DNA from 2 places in the Streptomyces sp. NPDC029122 genome. Region 1 is predicted to be linked to the other one. Evidence: riboswitches for the same ligand, from Rfam matches in the RefSeq annotation. Region 1 holds a riboswitch; the other holds the start of a gene.
What was found. Region 1 has a riboswitch for S-adenosylmethionine ahead of thrC (threonine synthase). Riboswitches for the same ligand answer to the same signal wherever they lie in the genome.

Region 1 (11,675 bases):
CCCGACGGCCGGCGGACCGCCCGGCGCGCAGCCCGGCGTCCCCCGGACCTCGTACAACCAGGTGCGCACGGTCGGCGAGCGGACCTACGGCGGCCAGCGCGGCGCCGTTCCGCAGCAGCAGCCCCCGCAGGCCTACCAGGCCCAGTACCAGGCGCCCGAAGCCCTCCAGGCGAACGGCTACGGCGTCCCGCAGCAGCCGTCCGCGCCGACGGCGCACCACCAGCCGGTCCCGTCCCGGGGCGGCGGCCGCGGCGGTGGCTCCAGCCGCCGGGGCATGGTGATCGCGGCGATCGCGGTGGTCGCCGCCGTCGGCATCGGCATCGGCGCGGCCGTGGTCTTCGGCAAGAAGAACGACAAGGACGGCAAGAACCAGGCGACGGGCCCGGCCCAGTCGGTGGCGCCCACGCAGCCCGAGGGTTCCGCGGAGCCCAGCAGCACCCCGCCGCCCTCGCAGGCCCCGCTGCCGAAGGCGGACGCCTCGGGCGCGGGCATGGCCCTGACGGGCGGCGCGGCGCTGCAGGCCACGGTCCCCGGTGCCAAGAGCGCCGGGGGACAGTACGTCGGCAACTTCAACCAGGTCGGGGCCGCCGTCACTTGGACGCTGGACGTGCCCAAGTCGGCCAAGTACAAGCTGAAGATGACGTACGCGGTGCCGGGCAAGGACGCCAGCACCACGCTGACCGTCAACGGCGAGGCGCAGACCCGGCCGATAAACATGAAGAACTTCGCCCTCGCCAAGCCGGGCGAGTGGGGCTGGACGAACACCTACTCGCTGGTGGAGCTCAAGAAGGGCGTCAACACCGTCAAGATCTCGTGCGAGACGGGCAACCAGTGCGAGATCAACATCGACCAGCTCTGGCTCCAGCCGGAGTGACCGCACGCGCCCGGGGCGCCCCCGGCCGCCCTACAGGGCCGTGACCTTCACCGACCCCCGTACCTCCTCGTAGGTGCGGGGGTCGAAGTCTCCCGCCGTCGGGGCGTGGACGGTGGCCGCGGAGAGGGCCACCGCGCGGGTGAGGCGCTCGGGCCAGTCCAGGCCCCGGGTGAGTGCGGAGAGCAGGCCCGCCACCGCGGAGTCGCCCGCGCCGGTGGGGTTGCCGCGCAGCGGCCGGGGCGGGGCCGCCTCCCAGGTGCCCTCGGGGGTGGCGGCGAGCAGACCGGCCGGGCCCAGGGAGGTGACCACGGCGTGGGCGCCGCGGCGGCGGGCGTCGCGGGTGGCGGGCAGCGGGTCGCGGGAGCCGGTCAGCTCGGCCAGCTCGGCGGCGTTCGGCTTGATGACCTCCGGCCGGGCGGCGACCCCGCGGCGCAGGGCCTCGCCGCTGGTGTCGAGGAGCACGGGGACACAGGCCGCGCGGGCCGCCCGTACCAGGACCGCGTACGCGCCGACCGGCACGCCCGGGGGCAGGCTGCCGCAGAGGGCCACCGCGCGGGCCCCGGTGAGGAGTTCGGCGTACCGGTCGAGGAAGGCGGCCCATTCGGCGGCGGAGATCTGCGGGCCGGGCTCGTTGAACTGGGTGGTGTCGCCGGTGCTCTCGTCGACGACGGCCAGGGTGCGCCGGGTGGTGCCGGCGCAGGGGACGAGGGCGTCGACCACACCGGGGGTGCCCGCCAGGAGTTCGCGTACGACCTGCCCGGCCGGACCGCCGGCGAAGCCCGTCGCCGTGACCTCGTCGCCGAGCGCGGCGAGCACCCGGGCCACGTTCAGGCCCTTGCCGCCCGCGCGTTCGGTGACCCCGGTGACCCGGTGGGAGGTGTGCGGCAGCAGTCGCGGCACCCGGTGGGTGACGTCGAGGGCGGTGTTGAGCGTCACGGTGAGGATCATGGCCAGTCCCGGTCTTGGTGTGTGCCGGGATCATGCCAAATCGAGGGCGGCCGGCCCAGTCCCGCGGGCCGGCCGCCTCCGTCGTGCCGGGCGGACGACCGCTTCAGGACGGCGGGCTGACGATCCATTCGCCGCGCCGCATGACGCCCTTGACGTCGAACGCCGCGTCGAGGACCACCAGGTCGGCGTACTTTCCGGGCTCCAGCGAGCCGACCTCGTCGTAGAGGCCCAGCAGCTTGGCCGGGTTGGCGGAGATCGCCTGGACCACGGACTCGACGGGCAGCCGGTCCACCGTCACCGACCGCTTGAAGGCGGTGTCCAGGGTCAGCGTGGAACCGGCGATGGAGCCGCCCTCCACGAGCCGGGCCACGCCTTCGCGGACCTCCACCTCCAGCGGGCCGAGGTGGTAGGTGCCGTCGCCGAAGCCGGCCGCGTCCATGGCGTCGGTGATCAGTGCGACGCGGTGCGCGCCCGCGTGGTGGAAGGCCAGCTCCAGCATCGCCGGGTGCAGGTGGGTGCCGTCGTTGATCAGCTCGACGGTGACCCGTTCGTCCTCCAGCAGCGCGGCGATCGGGCCGGGCGCGCGGTGTTCGAGGCCCGGCATGGCGTTGTACAGGTGGGTGGCGACGGTCGCGCCGGCCTCGATGGCCTGGCGGGTCTCGTCGTACGTGGAGTCGGTGTGGCCGATGGCGGCGATGACCCCGTGCTCGGCCAGCAGCCGTACGGAGTCCAGGCCGCCGGGGAGTTCGGTGGCGAGGGTGACCATGCGGGCGGCGCCGTGCGCGGCGTCGACCAGCTTGCGGACCTCGGCCGGGTCGGGGTCGCGCAGCAGGTCCTCCTTGTGCGCGCCCTTGCGGCAGGGGTTGATGAAGGGGCCCTCGAAGTGGATGCCGGCGATCTCGCCCTGCTGGGTGAGTTCGGCGAGCAGTCCCGCGCGGCGGGCCAGTTCGTCCAGGCCGCCGGTGACGGTGGAGGCGACGAGGGTGGTCGTGCCGTGTTCGCGGTGGGTGCGTACGCCCTTGAGGACCTCCTCGGCGGTGCCGGAGGTGAAGGAGGCCCCGCCGCCGCCGTGGTTGTGCATGTCCACGAAGCCGGGGACGATCCAGTGCCCGGACAGATCGGTGACGTCCGCGTCCTCGCGGGCGCTGCCCACGATGCGGCCGCCCTCGACGATGACGCGGCCGCCCGCCACGATCCCGGTGGGCAGCACCACCCTCGCGCCGGAGAGAACGGTGCTGTGTGCGCTTCCGGACATCAGGCAGGTACCTCCGTGGCGAGTAGGTCCCAGGCGAGCAGCCCCGCGCCCAGGCATCCGGCGGTGTCCCCGAGGGCAGCCGGAACGATCTCGGGCAGCCGCTGGAACGTCACGCGCTCCTCGACGGCGGTCCTCAGTGGTGCGAACAACGTTTCCCCGGCCTCGGCGAGCCCGCCACCGATGATCAGCGTGTTCGGGTCCAGCAGGGTGATCGCGGTGACCAGGCCGTCGGCGAGGGCGCCGATGGCGGTCAGCCAGACCTCCCGGGCGGCGGCGTCCCCGGACTCGACGGCCTTGGCGCAGTCGGCGGCGTCCGCCGCCGGGTCGCCGGAGGCGGCGGCCCAGGCGCGGCTGACGGCGGAGGCGGAGGCCAGGGTCTCCAGGCAGCCGTGCTGGCCGCAGCCGCAGGCGGGGCCGCCGGGGCGGACCACGATGTGCCCGATCTCCCCCGCGTAGCCGTGGGCGCCGGCCTCGATCCGGCCCGCGATGCCGATGGCGCCGGCGATGCCGGTGCCGAGCGGGACGAAGAGGAAGCGGTCGGCGCCCAGTCCCGCGCCGATGCGGCCTTCGGCGAGTCCGCCCGTGCGGACGTCGTGGCCGAGGGCGACCGGGATCCCGCCGAGGCGGGCACCCAGCAGCTCGCGCATCGGTACGTCGCGCCAGCCCAGGTTCGCCGCGTACACGGCGATGCCCCGGTCGGCGTCGACGATGCCGGGGACGGCGACGCCGGCGGCCGAGGCGGCCGTGCCGAAGCGGGCGCGGCCCAGGCCGAGGAGCTCGGAGGCGAAGTCCAGGATCGTCTCGACGACGGCTTCGGGGCCCCGCTCGCGGCCGGTGGCGCGGCGTGCCTCGTGCAGCAGGGTGCCGTCCGCGCCGATGAGGGCGGCCTTGATCCCGGTGCCGCCCACATCGAGGGCGATGACGTGTTTCACGGGTTTCACAGCAGACAGTCTCGCGTGCTCGGCGGGGAAAGGTCTAGTCCATTGGAGGGGATTGTTGAGCGGCCATACAAATCCGGGCCCCCGCCCGGACACGGTCCGGACACAGTCCGCGGCGAGCCCCGTTCCGGATGTGGAGGAGCCGCCAAAGTGGTGTAGACCTTACGTCGGATCGTACGTACAACCTGGGGTGGATCAAGAACTGTGAAGGGCCGTTACCTGAGGCCGGCGGCGACCGGCGCCGCGCTGTGCCTGACCGTGGCGACGCTGGCGGGCTGTGGAACCGTCTCCGGCCTCACCGGGGACAACGAGGTGACCCTGCGGGTCGTGGCGGCCGACTACGGGGACAATCCGCAGAACTCCTCCGCCGGCTACTGGAAGGACCTCGCCACCTCCTTCGAGAAGGACAACCCCGGCGTCCGCGTCGAGGTCAGCGTCTACTCCTGGTCGGAGGTCGACGCCAAGGTCGCCGCCATGGTCGAGGCCGGCAAGGCCCCCGACATCGCGCAGATCGGCGCCTACGCCGACTACGCGGAGGCCGGCAAGCTCTACACCGCCGACGAGCTGCTCTCCGTCAACACCGAGGCCGACTTCCTCGCCCCGCTCGCCGACGCGGGCAAGGTCAAGCGGGTGCAGTACGGCATGCCCTTCGTCGCCAGCACCCGGCTGCTCTTCTACAACCAGAAGCTGCTCGGCGACGCCGGGGTCATCCCCAAGGACGCCAACGCCTCCTGGCAGCCCAAGAGCTGGGCGGAGCTGGAGGCGGCCGCCAAGAAGCTCAAGGCTGCGAACGTCCCGACCCCCTTCGCGCTGCCGCTCGGCCGCGAGGAGGCCCAGGCCGAGACGATGATGTGGATGCTCGCGGGCGGTGGCGGCTACACCGACAACGAGGAGGCGTACGCGATCGACTCCCCGGAGAACGTCAAGTCGCTGGAGTTCCTGCGCGACAAGATGGTCGGCCAGCAGCTGACCGGCCCGGTGGAGCCCGGCAAGCTGGACCGCCAGGCCGCCTTCGACGCCTTCACGCGCGGCGAGGTGGGCATGCTCAACGGCCACCCGACGCTGCTGAAGCAGGCCGCCGGCAAGGGCCTGAGGTTCGGCATGGTCGCCATGCCGACCGCCGACGGCACCGACCACTCCACGATGGGCGTCGCGGACTGGGTGATGGCCTTCAAGAACGGCCACAAGAAGGAGTCCGGGAAGTTCCTGGACCACCTGTTCTCCGCGAAGAACGTGACCGCCTTCACCAACCGGTACGACCTGCTGCCCGTCACCACCAGCGGCTACCGGGCCATGGCCGCCAGCACCGGCGGCACGGCCACCCAGCTGAGGACCTTCCTGACCGCCCTGCCCAGCGCCCGGCTCTACCCGGTCGGCAAGAAGTCCTGGGCCGGCGTCAGCGAGGACGTCAAGCAGAACATCGGCAAGGCCGTACAGCCGGGCGGGCAGCCCGCGAAGGTCCTGGAGGAGATCGCCACCAAGGCGCGCAAGGCGGACGGCGAACGCTGACCCCCCGGCCCCGTGGCACCGCGACCGGCCCCGACCGGGCCGGAGCGGTGTCGGTGGGCGGCGTTAATCTGGCCGTATGACGGACGGCGGCCAGGCGGGTGAGACGGCGGAGACCGGGGCGGCGGAGACGGCACACGGCCGGCTGACCGCCGCCGAGGCCGCCGTGCTCGCCTACGAGGGCCGCAGCTGGCCCGGCCCGGGAGCCAAGGAGCGGGCCGTGCGCGAAGGCCTCGGGCTCACCCCGGTCCGCTACTACCAGCTGCTCAACGCCCTCATGGACGACCCGCGCGCCCTCGCCCACGCCCCCGGCACCGTCAACCGCCTCCGCCGCATCCGCGAGGCCCAGCGGGCCCGGCGCTAGGCCGTCTCTTCCGGGTCTTGCCGGGTCAGGCCAGATCCGGAAGAGACGGCCCAGCTCGGGGGAAGGCTGGTCGGCGCCGTGGCCGCCCCGGTAGGGTCATCCGTATGGGGAGCCAGCCGCACGACCTGCCGCCGATGCCCGTGCCCGCCACCGCAGCCGGACGCGAGGGACTCGAAGCCCTCCTCCGCGCACCCCGCAGAGCCGTGATCGCCCTCGATTTCGACGGCACCCTCGCCGAGATCGTCCCCGACCCCGAGCAGGCGCGCGCCCACCCCTCCGCCGTACCGGCGCTCGCCGCGCTGGCGCCGCAGGTGGAGGCCGTGGCCGTCATCACCGGCCGGCCCGCCGGGGTCGCCGTCCGCCACGGCGGCTTCGCCGGGGTGCCGGGACTGGAGCACCTCGTGGTCCTGGGCCACTACGGCGCCGAACGCTGGGACGCGGTCACCGGCATCGTCCACGCCCCCGCCGAACACCCCGGCGTCGCCGCCGTACGGGCGGAGCTGCCGGGGTTCCTCGACGCGATCGGGGCGTGGCGCGGGACCTGGATCGAGGAGAAGGGCCGGGCGCTGGCCGTCCACACCCGCCGCGCCGAGGACCCGGCCGCCGCCTTCGACGCCCTGCGCGAACCCCTCGCCGAGCTCGCCGCCCGGCACGGGCTGATGGTCGAGCCGGGGCGCGCCGTGCTGGAGCTGCGCCCGCCGGGCATGGACAAGGGCGTCGCCCTGACCGAGTTCCTGGAGGAGCGGAACGCCGGGGCGGTGCTGTACGCGGGGGACGACCTGGGCGACCTCGCGGCGTACTCGGCGGTCGAGAAGCGCCGCGCCGAGGGCCTCCCGGGGCTGCTGGTGTGCAGCGGCTCGGCCGAGGTCCCGGAGCTCGCGGCCCGCGCCGACCTGGTCCTCCCCGGCCCGGCGGCGGTGGCGGCCTTCCTGGCGCGGCTGGCGGCCGCCCTCACGTCCTGAGGGGCGGGGGCGCGGGCCGCGCCCCCGCCCGCCTCACCCCCGCAGTGCGTCCAGCTGGGCCGTGAACCAGGCCGTCGGGGGGAGGGCCGTCGCGGCCGCCGCCAGGCGCTTGGTGCGTTCCGCGCGTTCCGCCGCCGGCATGGACAGGGCCTCGTGGAGGGCTTCGGCCGTCGCGGAGACGTCGTACGGGTTGACCGTCAGCGCGTCCCCGCGGAGCTCCTCGTACGCCCCCGCCCCGGTGGACAGCACCAGCGCGCAGCCCGCCTCCGACACCACCGGGATCTCCTTGGCGACCAGGTTCATCCCGTCCCGCACCGGGTTGATCAGTGCCACGTCGGCCAGGCGGTACGCGGCCAGGGAGCGGGCGAAGTCGTCCTGCACGGAGAGGAGGACCGGCTGCCAGTCCTCCGTGCCGAACTCCTCGTTGATCTCCGCCGCCAGCTCGCGCACCGACGCCGTGTACGCCCGGTACACCTCCAGGTCCTGCCGCGAGGGGTAGGCGGACGCCAGGTGCACCACGCGGCCGCGCCACTCGGGGTGGACGGTCAGCAGCTCCCGGTAGGCCAGCAGGCCGCGCAGGACGTTCTTCGACAGTTCCGTGCGGTCGACCCGGACGATGGTCTTCCGGTCGCCGACCTCCGCCCTCAGCGCGGCCAGCTTGTCGTCGACCTCCGGCCGGTGCGCGAGCTTGCGCAGGTCTTCTTCGTCCACGCCGAGGGCGAAGACCGCGACGTCGGTCCGCTTGTGCCGCACGGGGCTCATGGGGTTCTTGTCGACGTAGCGGGACTTCGACGGCTCCACCCCGGCCGGGAACTTCGGCTCGGCGACGCCCCGCTCGTCGTCCAGCTGCGCGCCGGCCATGAAGCTGTGTGCCCACGCCCAGGTGTGGAAGCCGACCAGGTCCGCACCGAGCATGCCCCACACCAGCCGGCTGCGGATGTCGTCCGGGAGCATGCCCAGGAACTCCCGCGAGGCCCACGGGGTGTGCGTGAAGTGCGCGATCCGCAGGTCCGGGCGCAGTTCGCGCAGGGCCCCCGGGACCAGGGCGAGGTGGTAGTCCTGGACCAGGACCGACGCGCCCTCCGCCGCCTCCTCCGCCAGGGCCTGGGCGAAGGCCTGGTTGTACGCGGTGTACGAGTCCCAGCGGCGGCGGAACGCGGCGTCGAAGACCGGCTCGCGCGGGACGTCGTACAGGTGGTGGTGGGTGAACCAGAGCACGGAGTTCGCGATGCCGTTGTAGGCGTCGTCGTACACCTCGGGATCGATGTCCAGCATCCGGACGCCGGGCTCGGAGACGCCCCGGTGGACCGCCTCCCGGTCGGCGTCCGACAGGGCCGCGCAGATCCACAGGGCCTCCGGCTGCGCGGCGAGCGCCGCGGACAGGCCGGAGACGAGGCCGCCGCCGCCGCGGCGGGAGCTGAGGGTGCCGTCGGCGTCGAGGGCGTACGAGAGCGGGCCGCGGTTGGCGGCGACGAGAACCTGAGAAGCCATACGGGAAGCCATGCGGCGAACCTAGCCCGGTCGGTCCTCGCTCAAACGTCCGGTAATTGTCCGGTTCGTCACGTCCTGGCCGACCCGGGGCTCACGCCACCCGCCGACCCGGGGCTCACGCCACCCGCCGGACCGCGTACTCCTCGACCTCCAGCATCGGCGGCCGCTCCTCCGTGTCCACCGCGTACGTGCGCGGAACGAACCCGTCCGGCCCCCGCTCGAACTGCGTCAGCCTCGGCCGTACCTGTGGGTGCCCCCGGCGGTGGCCGGGGGCGTGCCCGCGCGCGAGCCGCAGCTGCGCGGTGCGGTAGATCGCCGCGGCCATCCGGCCCAGCGCCTGCCCGTCCTGGTGCCGGTGCAGCCGGACCCCGACGTCCACCTGGGCCAGTCCGTCCAGCCCGACCGTGTGCAGCGCGTCCACCAGCAGACCCAGCTCCACCCCGTACCCGACGGGGAAGGGCAGCCGCTCCAGCAGGGAGCGGCGTACGGCGTACTCGCCGCCCAGCGGCTGGACGAAGCCGGCCAGCTGGGGCCAGTGGAGGTTGAGGAGGGGGCGGGCCACCAGCTCCGTGACGCGCCCGCCCTGGCCCGGGGCGTCGCCGAGCGGGCGGTCGTACATCGCCTTGACGAACTGCACCGGCGGGTCGGTCAGCAGCGGTCCGACGATCCCGGAGACGAAGGCGGAGTCGAAGTCCCGCAGGTCGGCGTCCACGAAGCAGACGATGTCCCCGGTGGTGGCCAGCAGCGAGCGCCACAGCACCTCGCCCTTGCCGGGCACGGCCGGGATCCGCGGCAGCACCGAGTCCCGGTGCACCACCCGGGCACCGGCGTTCGCCGCGACCTCGGCCGTACGGTCGGTGGAGCCGGAGTCGACCACCACCAGCTCGTCCACCAGGGGGACCGCGAGGCCCTCGATGAGGTCGCGCCGGATCACCTCCACGATCTGCCCGACCGTGGCCTCCTCGTCGAGCGCGGGCAGCACCACGCTCACCGTCGTACCGGACGCCCGTTTCCGGTCGAGCAGCCGGTCGAGCGGTCGGTCGGCGGCGGACCAGGAGCGGACCGCCAGCCAGCGCTCCACGTCATCCAGCACTCTCAGCACTCCCTGGGCTTCTCTGCGGCACTCGGCACCCGATGCCCGGCGCTCGGTACTCGGCGGCACTCGGCGGTTTTCGGCCGAATTGTGATCCATCTCGCGGTTCGGACGGCTGTCTCAACCGCCCGCCCCTTCGGTTACAGTCTTGAACAACGCGAAGGACCACCGCATGCCGGGGGTCCCGCGTACAAACGCACCGGCGCGCCAGAGAGCGCGTGTGCCGGTGCCATACCGCTCATCCAGAGGGGCAGAGGGACACGGCCCGTTGAAGCCCCGGCAACCCTCCAGTCGGTTCTCGCCACGCGAGGCCCCGGCTAGGGAAGGTGCCAATTCCGTCTCATGGCGAAGTGCGCCATGGGGAAGATGAGGAGAAAGGGCCTCGCCATCATGGCTGCACAGACTGTCGCCACCTCTGCCACCACCGGGTCCGTCGATCTGGGACCCGCCACCGGCCTTTCCTGTCGTGAGTGCGGCACCCGCTTCGAGCTCGGCCCGATCTTCGCCTGCGTCGAGTGCTTCGGCCCCCTGGAAGTCGCCTACGAGCTTCCGCTCGGCGACCCGGAGGCCCTGCGCGCCGCGATCGAGGCCGGCCCGAACAACATCTGGCGCTACGCGCCCCTGCTGCCCGTCCCGGCGGACGTGGCCTCCAAGCCGAGCCTGAACCCGGGCTTCACCAAGCTCGTGGACGCCGAGAACCTGGCCAAGGAGCTGGGCTTCACCGGCAAGCTCTACGTGAAGGACGACTCCGGCAACCCGACGCACTCCTTCAAGGACCGCGTCGTGGCCATCGCCGTCGAGGCCGCCCGCGCCTTCGGCTTCACCACCCTGTCCTGCTCCTCCACCGGCAACCTGGCCGGCGCCGTCGGCGCCGCGGCCGCCCGCGCCGGCTTCCGCTCGTGCGTGTTCATCCCGCACGACCTGGAGCAGGGCAAGGTCGTCATGGCCGGCGTCTACGGCGGCGACCTGGTCGGCATCGAGGGCAACTACGACGACGTCAACCGCTTCTGCTCCGAGCTCATCGGCGACCCGCTGGGCGAGGGCTGGGGCTTCGTCAACGTCAACCTGCGTTCCTACTACGGCGAGGGCTCCAAGACCCTGGCGTACGAGATCTGCGAGCAGCTCGGCTGGCGCCTGCCCGACCAGATCGTCATCCCGATCGCGTCCGGCTCCCAGCTGACGAAGATCGACAAGGGCCTCCAGGAGCTGATCAAGCTGGGCCTCGTCGAGGACAAGCCGTACAAGATCTTCGGCGCCCAGGCCGAGGGCTGCTCCCCGGTGTCGACCGCCTTCAAGGCCGGTCACGACGTGGTCCGCCCGCAGAAGCCGAACACCATCGCCAAGTCCCTGGCCATCGGCAACCCGGCGGACGGCCCGTACGTCCTGGACATCGCGCGGCGCACCGGCGGCTACGTCGAGGACGTGAACGACGAGCAGGTCGTCGAGGCCATCAAGATCCTGGCGCAGACCGAGGGCATCTTCGCCGAGACCGCGGGCGGCGTGACCGTCGGCGTGACGAAGAAGCTGATCGAGAACGGGCAGCTCGACCCGGCCCTGACCACCGTGGTCCTGAACACCGGTGACGGCCTCAAGACCCTGGAGGCGGTGGCCGCGGACAGCGGCCAGACCGCCACCATCCGCCCCAGCCTGGACGCGTTCCGCGCCGCCGGCCTGGCCTGACCATCTCCCCCTGCTCTACCGGAAAGGCAGTAGCGCCATGAGCGTCAACGTCCGCATCCCCACCATCCTGCGCACCTACACCGGCGGCAAGGCCGAGGTCCCGGCCGAGGGCGCGACCCTCGCCGAGGTCATCGAGTCCCTGGAGCAGAACCACCCGGGCATCGCCGCGCGCGTCCTGGACGACCAGGGCAAGCTGCGCCGCTTCGTGAACGTCTACGTCAACGACGACGACGTGCGCTTCGAGGGCGGCCTGCAGGCGGCGACGCCGGACGGCGCCGGCGTCTCGATCATCCCCGCGGTGGCCGGCGGCTGCTGACCGAACACATCAGAATTGCCCCCTCCGTCATAAACGGAGGGGGCAATTCTGCTTGATTGGGCGCGGTAGAGTTGGGGCAGTCCCCTCCGCTGTTCTTGCCCGCCGCATATGAGCGGGCCGACGGATGGTTGACATTGAGTCAACATGCGCGCGCCTTTTGGGCCTTTGGTGCTGCTTGTCTGGCCCGAGTTGCCCTGGAATATTCCAAATTTTCACTCTATTTCAACGTTTCCGCGTGTCCAGATTTC
Region 2 (11,675 bases), on a different contig from region 1:
GCCCGCGGCTGGCCGGGCGTCCTCGACGCCCTGCTCGGCGGCCGTGACCTCGGCGCGGACGACACCGCCTGGGCGATGGACCGGATCATGCGGGGCGAGGCCACCGACGCGCAGATCGCCGGTTTCGCGGTCGCGCTGCGGGCCAAGGGGGAGACCGTCGAGGAGATCGGCGGCATGGTGCGGGCCATGTACGCCCACGCCAACCTGATCGAGGTGCCGGGCCGGACGGTGGACATCGTCGGCACCGGCGGCGACGGGGCCAAGACGGTGAACATCTCGACGATGTCCTCCATCGTGGTGGCCGGTACGGGCGCGAAGGTGGTCAAGCACGGCAACCGGGCCGCGTCCTCGGCGAGCGGCTCCTCCGACGTGCTGGAGAAGCTCGGCGTCAACCTCAACCTGACCCCCGCCCGGGTGGCGGAGGTCGCGGAGCGGGCCGGCATCACCTTCTGCTTCGCGGTGACGTTCCACCCGGCGCTGCGCCACGCGGCGGCCGCCCGCCGCGACCTCGGCATCCGGACCACCTTCAACTTCCTCGGCCCGCTCACCAACCCGGCCAAGGTCCGCGCGCAGGCCACGGGCGTCGCCGACGCGCGGGTGGCTCCCATCGTGGCCGGGGTGCTCGCCGAGCGCGGCTCCTCGGCCCTGGTGTTCCGCGGTGACGACGGCCTGGACGAGCTGACCACCACCGCCACCTCCCGCGTGTGGTGGGTCCGCGAGGGCACGGTGACCGAGCTGCCCTTCGACCCGCGCGACGTCGGCATCCCGCTGGTGGACGTGGCGCGGCTGCGGGGCGAGGACGCCTCGTACAACGCGGACGTCGCCCGCCGCCTGCTGGCTGGGGAGACGGGCCCGGTCCGCGACGCCGTCCTGCTGAACGCGGCGGCGGCCCTGGTGGCCCTCGACCCCGGCACGGGCTCCCTGGAGGAGCAGATCGCGGGCGGTATCGCCCGGGCGGCGGAGGCCATCGACTCGGGCGCGGCGCGTGCGGCGCTGGAGCGGTGGGTGGCGGCCAGCAACGCGTAGCGCGGCCGTTCCCCGCCGCCGGCGGCCGTTTCCGCCGCCCGCGGCCGGAGACGGTGCGGGAAGGAGCACGGAGGGGTGACCCCGGTCCACGATGCGGACCGGGGTCTTGCGCGTGCGGGACCTTGTGGCAGGATGCTCTCCAAGGTCACGAGTGACAGCGTTCAGGCCCCGGCTTGCTGTCCGGCAACCCTCCTTCCGTGGCGGGGTGCCCCGGGTGATGACCAGGCCGTGGGCAGCGAGGTCCACGGCAAGCGCGGATCCCTCGACACCAGGGGTCCTGGTCTCTCGAGGAGCGTTTTCCGTGAGCAAGCGAATGCGATAGGGCGACTCCGCCCCTTCTTCAACCCCCGGACCGGGTCCCTTCCGTGTACCCCCGTCAGGTCCGGGGCTCCCCGTACCCCTCAGGTCGGCCGCCGAGCCGTACCCGCGTACGGGCACACCCGAAGCCATTCAGCCCTGCCTGCCGGGAGATACCGCCATGTCCGCATCCCTGAACGCCGCCGCCACCGCCGCCTGCGCCCCCGCCGCCCCCGCCTGTGGCGGGCCGCTGCCGGTGCTCGGCCGGGACGTCACCGTCCCCCTCGTCACCGGCGGCGAGGTCACCTACGCCGCCCTCGACTACGCGGCCAGCGCCCCGGCGCTCCAGCGGGTCTGGGACGACGTCGCCGCGTACGCCCCGTACTACGGCAGCGTGCACCGGGGCGCCGGCTACCTCTCCCAGCTGTCCACCGACCTCTTCGAGCAGAGCCGGGCCACGGTCGCCGAGTTCCTCGACTGCCGCCCCGGTGACCAGGTGGTCTTCACCCGGTCCACCACCGACTCCCTCAACCTGCTCGCCGCCGCGCTGCCCTCCGACTGCCGGGTCTTCGTCTTCGAGACCGAGCACCACGCCTCGCTGCTGCCCTGGGGCGACGCCCGGGTCACCTGCCTCGACGCCCCGCGCACCCCCGGAGAGGCGGTCGCCACCCTGGAGCGGGCCCTGGCCGAGCGCGACCCCTACGGCCCGGCCCTGGTCTGCGTCACCGGCGCCTCCAACGTCACCGGCGAGCTGTGGCCCGTGCGGGAACTCGCCGCCGCCGCGCACGCCCACGGCGCGCGGATCGTGCTCGACGCCGCCCAGCTGGCCCCCCACCACCCCGTCTCCGTACGGGAGCTCGACGTGGACTGGGTCGCCTTCTCCGGGCACAAGCTGTACGCCCCCTTCGGCTCGGGCGTGCTCGCGGGCCGCGCCGACTGGCTCCAGGAGGCCGAGCCGTACCTCGCGGGCGGCGGCGCCTCCCGTACGGTGGCCCGCCGCGAGGACGGCGGCGTCGACGTCGAGTGGCACACCACCGCCGCCCGCCACGAGGCCGGCTCCCCGAACGTCATCGGCGTCTACGCCATCGCCTCCGCCTGCCGCGCGCTGCGGGAGGCCGGCTTCGAGAACCTGGTCGCCCGGGAGAACCACCTCATCGCCAAGGCCCGCGAGGGCCTCGCGGAGGTCCCGGCCGTGCGGGTGCTGTCCCTGTTCGGGGACGACGCCCCGCGCGTCGGCGTCATCTCGTTCGTGGTCGACGGCTGGAACAGCTCGCACTTCGCGGCCGCGCTGTCCGCCGAGTACGGGATCGGCGTGCGCGACGGCCTCTTCTGCGCCCACCCGCTGGTACGGACCCTGCTGGGCGGCGAGCCGCAGGCCCAGGGGGAGTGCGGGGCGCCGGAGGCGGCGCCGGGGGAGAAGTCGCTGAACGCCATCCGGGTCAGCTTCGGGGCCGGCACCCCGGACGAGCACGTGGAGCGTTTCGTGAAGGCCGTGCGGGAGCTCGTCGAGGACGGCGCGAAGTGGCGGTACCGCACGGAGGAGGGCCGCTGCGTCCCGGTGGTGTAGCACCGCGAGCGGGCCGCCGCCGCCCCGCGCGGCGGCATCCCCGCACCGGCCGCCGCGGGCCTGACCGGCGCTACTTTGACGACAGGGCCTAGGCGTCCAGGCCGATGGCGAAGGCGGCTTCGAGGTCGTGCTGGGAGTACGTACGGAACGCCACGTGGGTGTCGGTGGCCTCGACGCCCGGGATCTTGCTGATGCGGCCCGGGATGACGTCCGCGAGGTTCTCGTGGCGGGCCACGCGGACCAGGGCGATCAAGTCGTACGTGCCGGTGACGGAGTAGACCTCGCTGACGCTGTCCAGCTGCGCGATCGACTCGGCGATCTCGGGGATGCGGTCCACGCTGGTCTTGATGAGCACGATCGCGGTGATCACGGTTGGCTGTCTCCCTCGACGGCAGTCACTGGTCTCCTCACTCTAGTCGCACGGCGATACCGCCCCCACGCGTAGAGGAAGCCGACGGAGAAGCCCACCACGTGGGCCAGATAGGCCACTCCGGGCCCGCTCCCGGCGCGCTGCGCCGCCAGCCACTGGAGGCCGAACCAGAACAGCAGCACGATCCACGCCGGGAAGCGCAGCGGCAGGAAGAACAGGAACGGGAACAGGCTCGTCACCCGGGCCCGCGGGAAGAGGCGGAGGAAGGCCCCCAGCACCGCCGAGATCGCCCCGGACGCCCCCACCAGGGTCTGGTCCGAGGACGCGTTGGCCGCCGCGTAGGCCGCCAGCGCGAGGTATCCCGTACAGACGTAGAAGGCGAGGAACGGGATCCGGCCCATCCGTTCCTCGGTCATCACGCCGAAGACGTAGAGGAACAGCATGTTCCCGAGCAGGTGCAGCCAGCTGCCGTGGACGAAGAGCGCCGTCAGCGGGGTCAGCAGCGGGCGTGCCGCTCCCGAGAAGAGCTCGTCCGGGACGACGCCCCAGCGCCGGAAGTACGCCGTCCCCGTCTCCACCAGCAGGTCGCCCGTCCCGTAGGCCGGGTTCAGGCCAGAAGCCGGTCCGAGGAAGAACACCGCGCAGCAGGCCGCGATCAGCGCGTACGTGACCACGGGCCCCCGGGCGGCCTCGCACAGGGTCCGCCACTTTACGATCATGCGACAGAGCATGACGCAGGCGGACCCGCCTGAGGGTGGTGCCAGGCCGTAGGGTTACGTGCTGCGGTCCGGCGACCGCGGCGCGAGGCTTTAATTGAATGAGCTACGAAGGAGAGAGCGGCCTGATGACGGTTCCCCTGCCGACCGACACCACCCGGTGGCGCTGCACCCTGTGCGGCAACCTCACGCGGTTCGATGTCACCCGATCGTCGAAGGTCGTGGAGTACGTCCACCTCGATCTCGCCGGGGAGCCCAAGGTCGAGGAGCGCGAGGTGGTCAGTGAGACCATCGAGTCGGTCCGCTGCCGCTGGTGCAACGCGGTGGACCAGATCGAGCTCGTGGACAGGCCGGGCACCGACTCCTGACGGAGCCGGGCCCACAGTAGATCACGGTAGGGGTGACGGATTGTGGAGCCAGCAAGCGGCGCGAGGCCGGCCGACGCGGCCGGTGACGCCGCGGAGGTCCTCGACCGCCCGCTGCCGGAAGGCGTGCGGCGCCGGGTCGTCACGATCGTCTCGGACGCCTTCGGCGCCCTGACGGTCGCGGACCTTCCGGCGCAGCTGCGCCAGTACGCCCGGTTCACCCCGACCCGGCGCGCCAAGTTCGCGGGCAACGCCATGGCCGCCGCCGTGGAGACCGACGGGGTCTTCCGCAGCCGGATCGCGGAGAAGCTGCGCGAGGCGCAGCCGGAGCTGGCCGGAGCCCTGGAGTCCGGGGCCCCTCCCGCCGCCGCGGACCCGCTGGACGTGGCGGCCGCCGCGTACGTGCTGCGTCCGGCCGGCTGGGTCAAGCTGGTGGCCTCCGCGGGGGAGGAGGCGCAGCGCGCCGACGCCGAGCGGGTCGGCGACGAGACCCGGCGGGAGCTGGAGCGGCTGCGCGAGGAGCTGGCCCACCTGAAGGAGGCCCAGCGCTCCGGGGGCGAGCAGGTACGGGCCGAGCTGGAGGCCGCCCGCAAGGAAGCGGAATCGCTTCAGCGCAAGCTGCGCAGCGCCTTGAGCGACGTCAAGCGGGGCGAGGCCGCGCTGCGCAAGCTGAACGGCGAGATCGACGCGATCCGGGGTGAGGCGGCCGCGCAGGTGGCCGCCGCCGAGAGCGAGTCCCGGCGCCTCAAGTCCCGCCTCGCGGAGGTGGAGTCCTCCCTGGAGACCTCGCGCCGCGCTACCCGTGAGGGGCGCAGCATCGAGGACATGCGGCTGCGGCTGCTGCTGGACACGGTCCTGGACGCGGCGGCGGGGCTGCGGCGGGAGCTGGCGCTGCCGCCCGTCTCCACACGGCCGGCCGACACCGTGGACGCGGTGGAGCCGGGCCGGATGACCCCGAAGGACATCGCGGCGCGCGCCCTGTCGGAGACCGATCCGGCCCTGCTGGACCAGCTGTTGGCGCTCCCGCAGGCGCATCTGGTGGTCGACGGCTACAACGTGACGAAGACCGGCTATCCGACGATGCCGCTGGAGAAGCAGCGGCTGCGGCTGCTGGGCGGGCTGTCCATGCTGGCCGCGCAGACGGGCGCCGAGATGACGTGCGTCTTCGACGGCGCGGAGCTGGCGGCGCCGGTGCTGCTCGCACCCCCGCGCGGGGTGCGCGTGCTGTTCTCCAAGGCCGGTGTCACCGCTGACGAGTTGATCCGCCAGCTGGTGCGGGCCGAGCCGCCCGGCCGGCCGGTGGTGGTGGTCTCCACCGACCGCGAGGTCGCCGACGGGGTGGCCAAGGCGGGCGCCCGGCCGGTGACGTCCGCATTGCTGCTCAAGCGGCTTTCGCGCGTTTCGTGACGCCTGGGGCCGATGCGGGACCGACGGTAGAAGCGGAAGACGGACCGTCAGCCCCTCGGTACGCAGTGTGGGCCCCGGGTAAAGGAAGCGGAACGGCCGCGGATTTTTTGCGCACAGGGTTTGAAGTGATCAGGGCCGGTCACTAGGGTCTGCTCAAACCTTCGTGCGGTCGGTCACTCATTCGGGTGCGGGCGGAGGTGCTGCCGAGCGTGCCCGCGTCCGTCTTCGGCGGCCCTAGGAAGAAGGAGCTCGCCCCCGTGGCGTCCCACCGTCGACCCAAGCAGCCCACCCGCACGCGCGTGACCGTGCTCACCGCCACCGCCGCCGCGGCGGTCGCCCTTTCCTCGCAGTCCGCCGTGGCCGCCCCCGACAAGCCCGGCAAGGACGAGGTCGCGTCGAAGGTCGACGCGCTCTACGAGGAGGCCGAACAGGCCACCGAGAAGTTCAACGGGGCCCGCGAGCACCAGGAGAAGCTGGAGAAGGAGATCGCGCAGCTCCAGGACGCCGTGGCCCGCGACCAGGGCGAACTCAACGACCTGCGCAACACGCTCGGTTCGCTGGCCGCCGCCCAGTACCGCGGCGGGGTCGTCGACCCGTCCGTCGCGCTCCTGCTCTCCGGTGACCCGGAGACCTACCTCGACAAGGCCGCCACGCTCCAGCAGTTGAGCGGCAAGCAGCTCGGAGCGATAGCCAGGATCCAGGCCAAGCAGCGCGCCCTCGCGCAGCAGCGCCAGGAGGCCACCGGCAAGCTCGCCGACCTCGACGCCACCCGCAAGGAGCTCGCCGAGAAGAAGAAGGCCGCCCAGGACAAGCTCGCCGAGGCCCAGGCCCTCCTCAACACGCTGACCGCCCAGGAGCGCGCCCGGCTCAAGGACGAGGAGGCACGGCAGGGCAAGGCCGGGCGGGCCGCCGCCGAGAAGGCCGCCCCCGCCGCGAGCGCCTCGGGCCGGGCCGGAGCCGCCCTGGCCGCCGCGAAGACCAAGGTCGGCAGCGCGTACATCATGGGCGCCACCGGCCCCAGCGCCTACGACTGCTCGGGGTTGACGCAGTGGGCCTACGCCCAGGCCGGCGTCGGCATCAGCCGCACCACCTACACCCAGGCGAACGACGGCACGCGCATCGGCCGCGGCCAGCTCCAGCCCGGTGACCTCGTCTTCTTCTACGACGACCTGCACCACGTCGGCCTGTACGCCGGCAACAACATGACCCTGCACGCCTCCAACCCGCGCGGCGGGGTCAAGTACGAGTCCATGGACAACATGCCGTTCCAGTTCGGGGTCCGGGTCTGATCCCGCCCGGCGGACGCCCCGCGCACCGCCCATCCGGGCGAATTGCGCGGACCCCCTCCCGCCCCGCGCCCCGCCCATGACCTGCGTCTGAGGCGGGACGCCGCCCCGCGGCCCCCGCCGCGGCCGTTGGCCGGTGCGTGGCCGCGCGGCTACTGTCTGCCAGCGCGGAACCCGGCACACGTCCGTCCACGGGGGGCGGACCCGGGCCCCGCGCAGCGGAAGGGAGCGGTTCCACGTGGCGTCCCATCGCCGGCCCGGGCTCAGCGGCCTCGACCGGAACACCAAGGTCACCGCCTTCACCGCCGCCGCGGCCAGCGCCGCCGTGGCCATGACGGGCGCACCCGCGCTCGCTTCCCCGGGGCTCCCCCAGGAGCCCTCCGGCGGCACCCGCGCCCAGGTCGACCGGCTCTTCGAAGAGGCCGAACAGGCCACCGAGCGGTACAACGAGGCCGGCGAGAAGGCCGACGCGCTGCGCGCCGAGATCAGCCGGGCCCAGGACGCCGTCGCCCGAGGCCAGGACCGCATCAACACCATGCGCGGGGTCCTCGGCGCCTTCGCCGGCGCCCAGTACCGCTCCGGCGGACTCGACCCCACCGTCGAACTGATGCTGTCCGACGACCCCCGCGCCTACCTCGACAAGGCCGCCGTCCTCGACCGGCTCAGCGGCCGCCGGGCCGAGCAGCTCGGCGAACTCCGCGAGGAGCAGCGGCGGATCGCGCAGCAGCGCCAGGAAGCCGCCCGCAAACTCGCCGAACTGGAGGCCCTGCGCACCGAGGTGGCCACCCAGAAGCGCTCCGTCACGGCGAAGCTGGCCGCCGCACGCCGGCTGCTGAACGCCATGCCCTCCGAGGAGCGGGCCGACTTCGAGCGGGCCTCCCGCTCCGGGGGCCGCGACCGGGTCGACGGCCCGCCGGAGCCGCCCTTCGGCGGCGGCCGGGTCTCGGGCCGCGCCATGACCGCCGTGATGGCCGCCCGGGCGGCCGTCGGCCGGCCGTACGTGTGGGGCTCCACCGGCCCCTCCGGCTTCGACTGCTCCGGCCTGATGGTGTGGTCGTACCGCCAGGCCGGGGTCTCCCTGCCGCGCACCTCGCAGGCGCAGCGGTACGCGGGGCGGCAGGTGCCGCTCTCGCAGGCGCAGCCCGGGGACCTGGTGACGTACCGCTCGGACGCCAGCCACGTCGGCATGTACGTCGGCAACGGCCAGGTGGTGCACGCCCCCTACCCGGGTGCGCGGGTGCGCTACGACCCCGTCGGGATGATGCCGGTGTCCTCGGTGACCCGGCCCTGAGCCGGGCCGTGCGTACGATCGGCGGATGATCCCGGTCCGCCGCCGCACCGCCGTACGCCTCCTCGCGCTCGCGCTGTGCCCGCTCCCGGCGGCCGGCTGCGCAGATTTGGCGCCGTCCGGACCCGCGGACGGGGCCGTGCGGCGGGCCGTCGCCGACTGGTCGGCGGCCCCGCCCGCACGGCTCGCCGGGATCCCCCTGGAGGGCTGGTCCTACGAGGTCACCTCGGTCCGGCGGGACGGCGTACGGGCCTTCGCGCGCGCGGAGCTGCGCTACCGGCTCGCCGGCTACGACGGAGCCCCCGCCGGTTCGGCCCGCGAGGTGGAGCTGGCCCGGGAGGGCACCGCCTGGCGGGTCACCGCCGACCGGCCCGCCCCCGGAGCGGTGGCGCAGCTGTGGGACCAGGGCGGGGTGACCGCCGTACGCGGCGCGCACTGCCTGGTCCTCGGCGCCGGCCCGAGCCGGCGGGCGCTGTCCGACCTCGCGGCCGAGGCCGACCGGGCGGTCCCGGCGGTGAGCGCCGCCTGGCCGGGGCCGTGGGCGCGGCGGGTGGTGGTCCTGGCCCCCGGCACGCTGGACGCGATGGCCGCGCTGCTGGGGCGGCCGGCCGGCACCTACCGGGGCCTGGGCGCCGTCACCACCGGCAGCACCGGGGGCGGCCCGGCCCCGGCCGACCGGGTCGTGGTCAACCCGGAGGGGTACGAGGGGCTTTCCGAGGCCGGGCGGCGGATCGTCCTCACCCACGAGGTCACCCACGTCGCGACCCGCGCCGCGACCTCGGCGCGGACCCCGCAGTGGCTGTCCGAGGGCTTCGCGGACTGGGCCGCGTACCGGGGCACCCCCACCGCCCCGGCGGAGGGCGCGCCCGAGCTGGCGCGCGCCGTGCGGCGGGGCGAACTGCCGGCCGCGCTCCCGGCCGACGGGGACTTCGCCTTCGGCGGCGACCCGCAGGCGGCGGCCCGGGCGTACGGGGGCGCCTGGCTGGCCTGCCGGCTCATCGCCGACCGGTGGGGCGGGGCGGCGCTGGTACGCCTCTACGAGCTGGCGGGACGCGGACCGCTGCCGGCCGCGCTGGAGGAAGCCCTGGGGGTGGACCTGCCCGGGCTGACGGCCGCCTGGCAGGAGGCACTGCGGCAGGAGCTCCGGTAGCCGTCCGGTACGTTGGCGGGGATGCACAAGACGCTGATCGTGACCAACGACTTCCCGCCGCGCCCGGGCGGCATCCAGGCCTTCCTGCACAACATGGCGCTGCGGCTGGACCCCGAGCGGGTCGTCGTCTACGCGTCCACCTGGAAGCACGGCGAGGAGGGCCGCGAGGCCACCGCCGCCTTCGACGCGGAACAGCCCTTCCAGGTGGTGCGCGACCGTACGACGATGCTGCTGCCGACGCCCCGCGTGACCCGCCGGGCGGTGTCCCTGCTGCGCGAACACGGCTGCGAGTCGGTGTGGTTCGGAGCCGCGGCACCGCTCGGGCTGATGGGCCCGGCGCTGCGGCGGGCGGGCGCGCGGCGGATCGTCGCCACCACCCACGGCCACGAGGCCGGCTGGGCGCAGCTGCCGGCCGCGCGGCAGCTGCTGCGGCGGATCGGGGAGGGCACGGACACGCTGACCTACCTCGGGGAGTACACGCGTTCGCGGATCGCCTCGGCGGTGACGCAGCGGGCGGCGGCCCGGATGGTGCAACTCCCGCCGGGGGTTGACGAGAAGGTCTTCCACCCCGGGTCGGGCGGCGCCCGGGTCAGGGCCGGGCTGGGCCTGTCGGACCGCCCGGTCGTCGTGTGCGTCTCGCGGCTGGTCCCGCGCAAGGGGCAGGACACCCTGATCGAGGCGATGCCGCGGATCCTGGCGGCGGTGCCGGACGCGGTGCTGCTGATCGTGGGCGGCGGACCGTACGAGGCGGACCTGCGCGCGCTGGCCGCCGCGAGGGGGGTCGCGGACTCGGTGGTCTTCACGGGCGCCGTCCCCTGGTCCGAGCTGCCGGCCCACTACGGCGCCGGCGACGTCTTCGCGATGCCGTGCCGGACCCGGCGGGGCGGGCTGGACGTGGAGGGGCTCGGCATCGTGTACCTGGAGGCCTCGGCGACGGGCCTGCCGGTGGTCGCGGGCGACTCGGGCGGGGCGCCGGACGCGGTGCTGGACGGGGAGACCGGCTGGGTGGTCCGGGGCGGCGCCCCCGAGGACGCCGCGGACCGCATCGTGACCCTGCTCCGGGACCCGGAACTCCGCGCCCGCATGGGAGCGGCCGGCCGGGCCTGGGTCGAGTCCCGCTGGCGCTGGGACCACCTGGCGGAAGGCCTCCGGGCCCTTCTCTGACCTTCCGCTGACCTTCCGCACGCCGCGCGCCCGGTTCGGCCCGGTTCGGCCCGGTTCCGTGGCCGGCCGCCGGCGCGTGGGGAAGGGGTCGCGCCCGAAGCGGGGGGCATTGTCGCTCAGGCGGGGCCGTCCGGGGGCGGAGTCCCGCGAATCCGGGGCCCGGGGGCGGCGTCTGGTTACGGTCCACACATGTCTGACTGTTACTCACATGCGTGGCAGTGCGAGTTATGGCCGGTTGGGCGGAATCCGCTCATGATGCGGCCATGACCCCCAATCTGACGCGCCGTCAACTCGGCCTGGCCGCCCTCCGCACCGCCGCCGCCCTCGGCATCACCCGGATCGGGGTCGGCGCCGCCCGGGCGGCGGAACCCCCCGCCGCCCAGTACGCCCCCGCCGTCGTCGTCGGCTCCGGCTACGGATCCGCCGTCGCCGCGCTGCGCCTCGGGCAGGCCGGCGTCCGGACCGTCGTCCTCGAAATGGGACGGCTGTGGGACACCCCCGGACCCGACGGCAAGGTCTTCCCCTCCACCTCCGCGCCCGACCACCGCTCGATGTGGTTCCGCCACCGCACCGAGGCCCCGCTCGCCCAGTTCCTCTGGCTCGACCTGGTCAACCGCGACATCAGCCCCTACCCCGGGGTCCTCGACCGCGTGCACCACGGGGACATGTCCGTCTACGTGGGCCGCGGTGTGGGCGGCGGCTCGCTCGTCAACGGCGGTATGGCCCCCACCCCCAGACGCTCCTACTTCACCGAGGTGTTCCCCGGTGTGGACGCCGGCGAGATGTACGGCACCTACTACCCCCGCGCCCGCGCCATGCTCGGCGTCAACGACATCGACCCCGCATGGTTCGAGTCCACGGAGTGGTACCGCTTCGCCCGGACCTCCCGGAAGCACGCCCACAACACCGGGCTGCGGACGACCTTCGTGCCCAACGTCTACGACTTCGCGTACATGAGGCGCGAGGCCGCCGGCACCGCCCCCCGCTCCGCCCTCGCGGGCGAGGTCATCTACGGCAACAACCACGGCAAGAAGAGCGT

Region 2: linked by a shared signal. The riboswitch ahead of ACZ4WZ_RS24095 (aminotransferase class V-fold PLP-dependent enzyme) and the one ahead of thrC (threonine synthase) in region 1 are both predicted to bind S-adenosylmethionine.

The regions. Positions count from the first base shown of each region.
Region 1 covers NZ_JBVHWK010000018.1:120,480-132,154, reverse strand. The annotation lists gene ACZ4WZ_RS21605 (CBM35 domain-containing protein) at 1-874, shown strand, start outside; gene ACZ4WZ_RS21600 (1-phosphofructokinase family hexose kinase) at 905-1,822, opposite strand; gene nagA (N-acetylglucosamine-6-phosphate deacetylase) at 1,926-3,077, opposite strand; gene ACZ4WZ_RS21590 (ROK family protein) at 3,077-4,009, opposite strand; gene ACZ4WZ_RS21585 (extracellular solute-binding protein) at 4,220-5,524, shown strand; gene ACZ4WZ_RS21580 (DUF3263 domain-containing protein) at 5,601-5,885, shown strand; gene otsB (trehalose-phosphatase) at 5,990-6,847, shown strand; gene ACZ4WZ_RS21570 (alpha,alpha-trehalose-phosphate synthase (UDP-forming)) at 6,881-8,338, opposite strand; gene ACZ4WZ_RS21565 (glucosyl-3-phosphoglycerate synthase) at 8,454-9,431, opposite strand; SAM riboswitch class I at 9,667-9,804, shown strand; gene thrC (threonine synthase) at 9,822-11,111, shown strand; gene ACZ4WZ_RS21555 (MoaD/ThiS family protein) at 11,149-11,427, shown strand.
Region 2 covers NZ_JBVHWK010000022.1:97,338-109,012, forward strand. The annotation lists gene trpD (anthranilate phosphoribosyltransferase) at 1-1,026, shown strand, start outside; SAM riboswitch class IV at 1,170-1,286, shown strand; gene ACZ4WZ_RS24095 (aminotransferase class V-fold PLP-dependent enzyme) at 1,505-2,890, shown strand; gene ACZ4WZ_RS24100 (Lrp/AsnC family transcriptional regulator) at 2,979-3,260, opposite strand; gene ACZ4WZ_RS24105 (rhomboid family intramembrane serine protease) at 3,257-3,991, opposite strand; gene ACZ4WZ_RS24110 (hypothetical protein) at 4,105-4,344, shown strand; gene ACZ4WZ_RS24115 (NYN domain-containing protein) at 4,384-5,748, shown strand; gene ACZ4WZ_RS24120 (C40 family peptidase) at 6,006-7,037, shown strand; gene ACZ4WZ_RS24125 (C40 family peptidase) at 7,273-8,325, shown strand; gene ACZ4WZ_RS24130 (hypothetical protein) at 8,351-9,472, shown strand; gene ACZ4WZ_RS24135 (glycosyltransferase family 4 protein) at 9,494-10,636, shown strand; gene ACZ4WZ_RS24140 (GMC oxidoreductase) at 10,900-11,675, shown strand, end outside.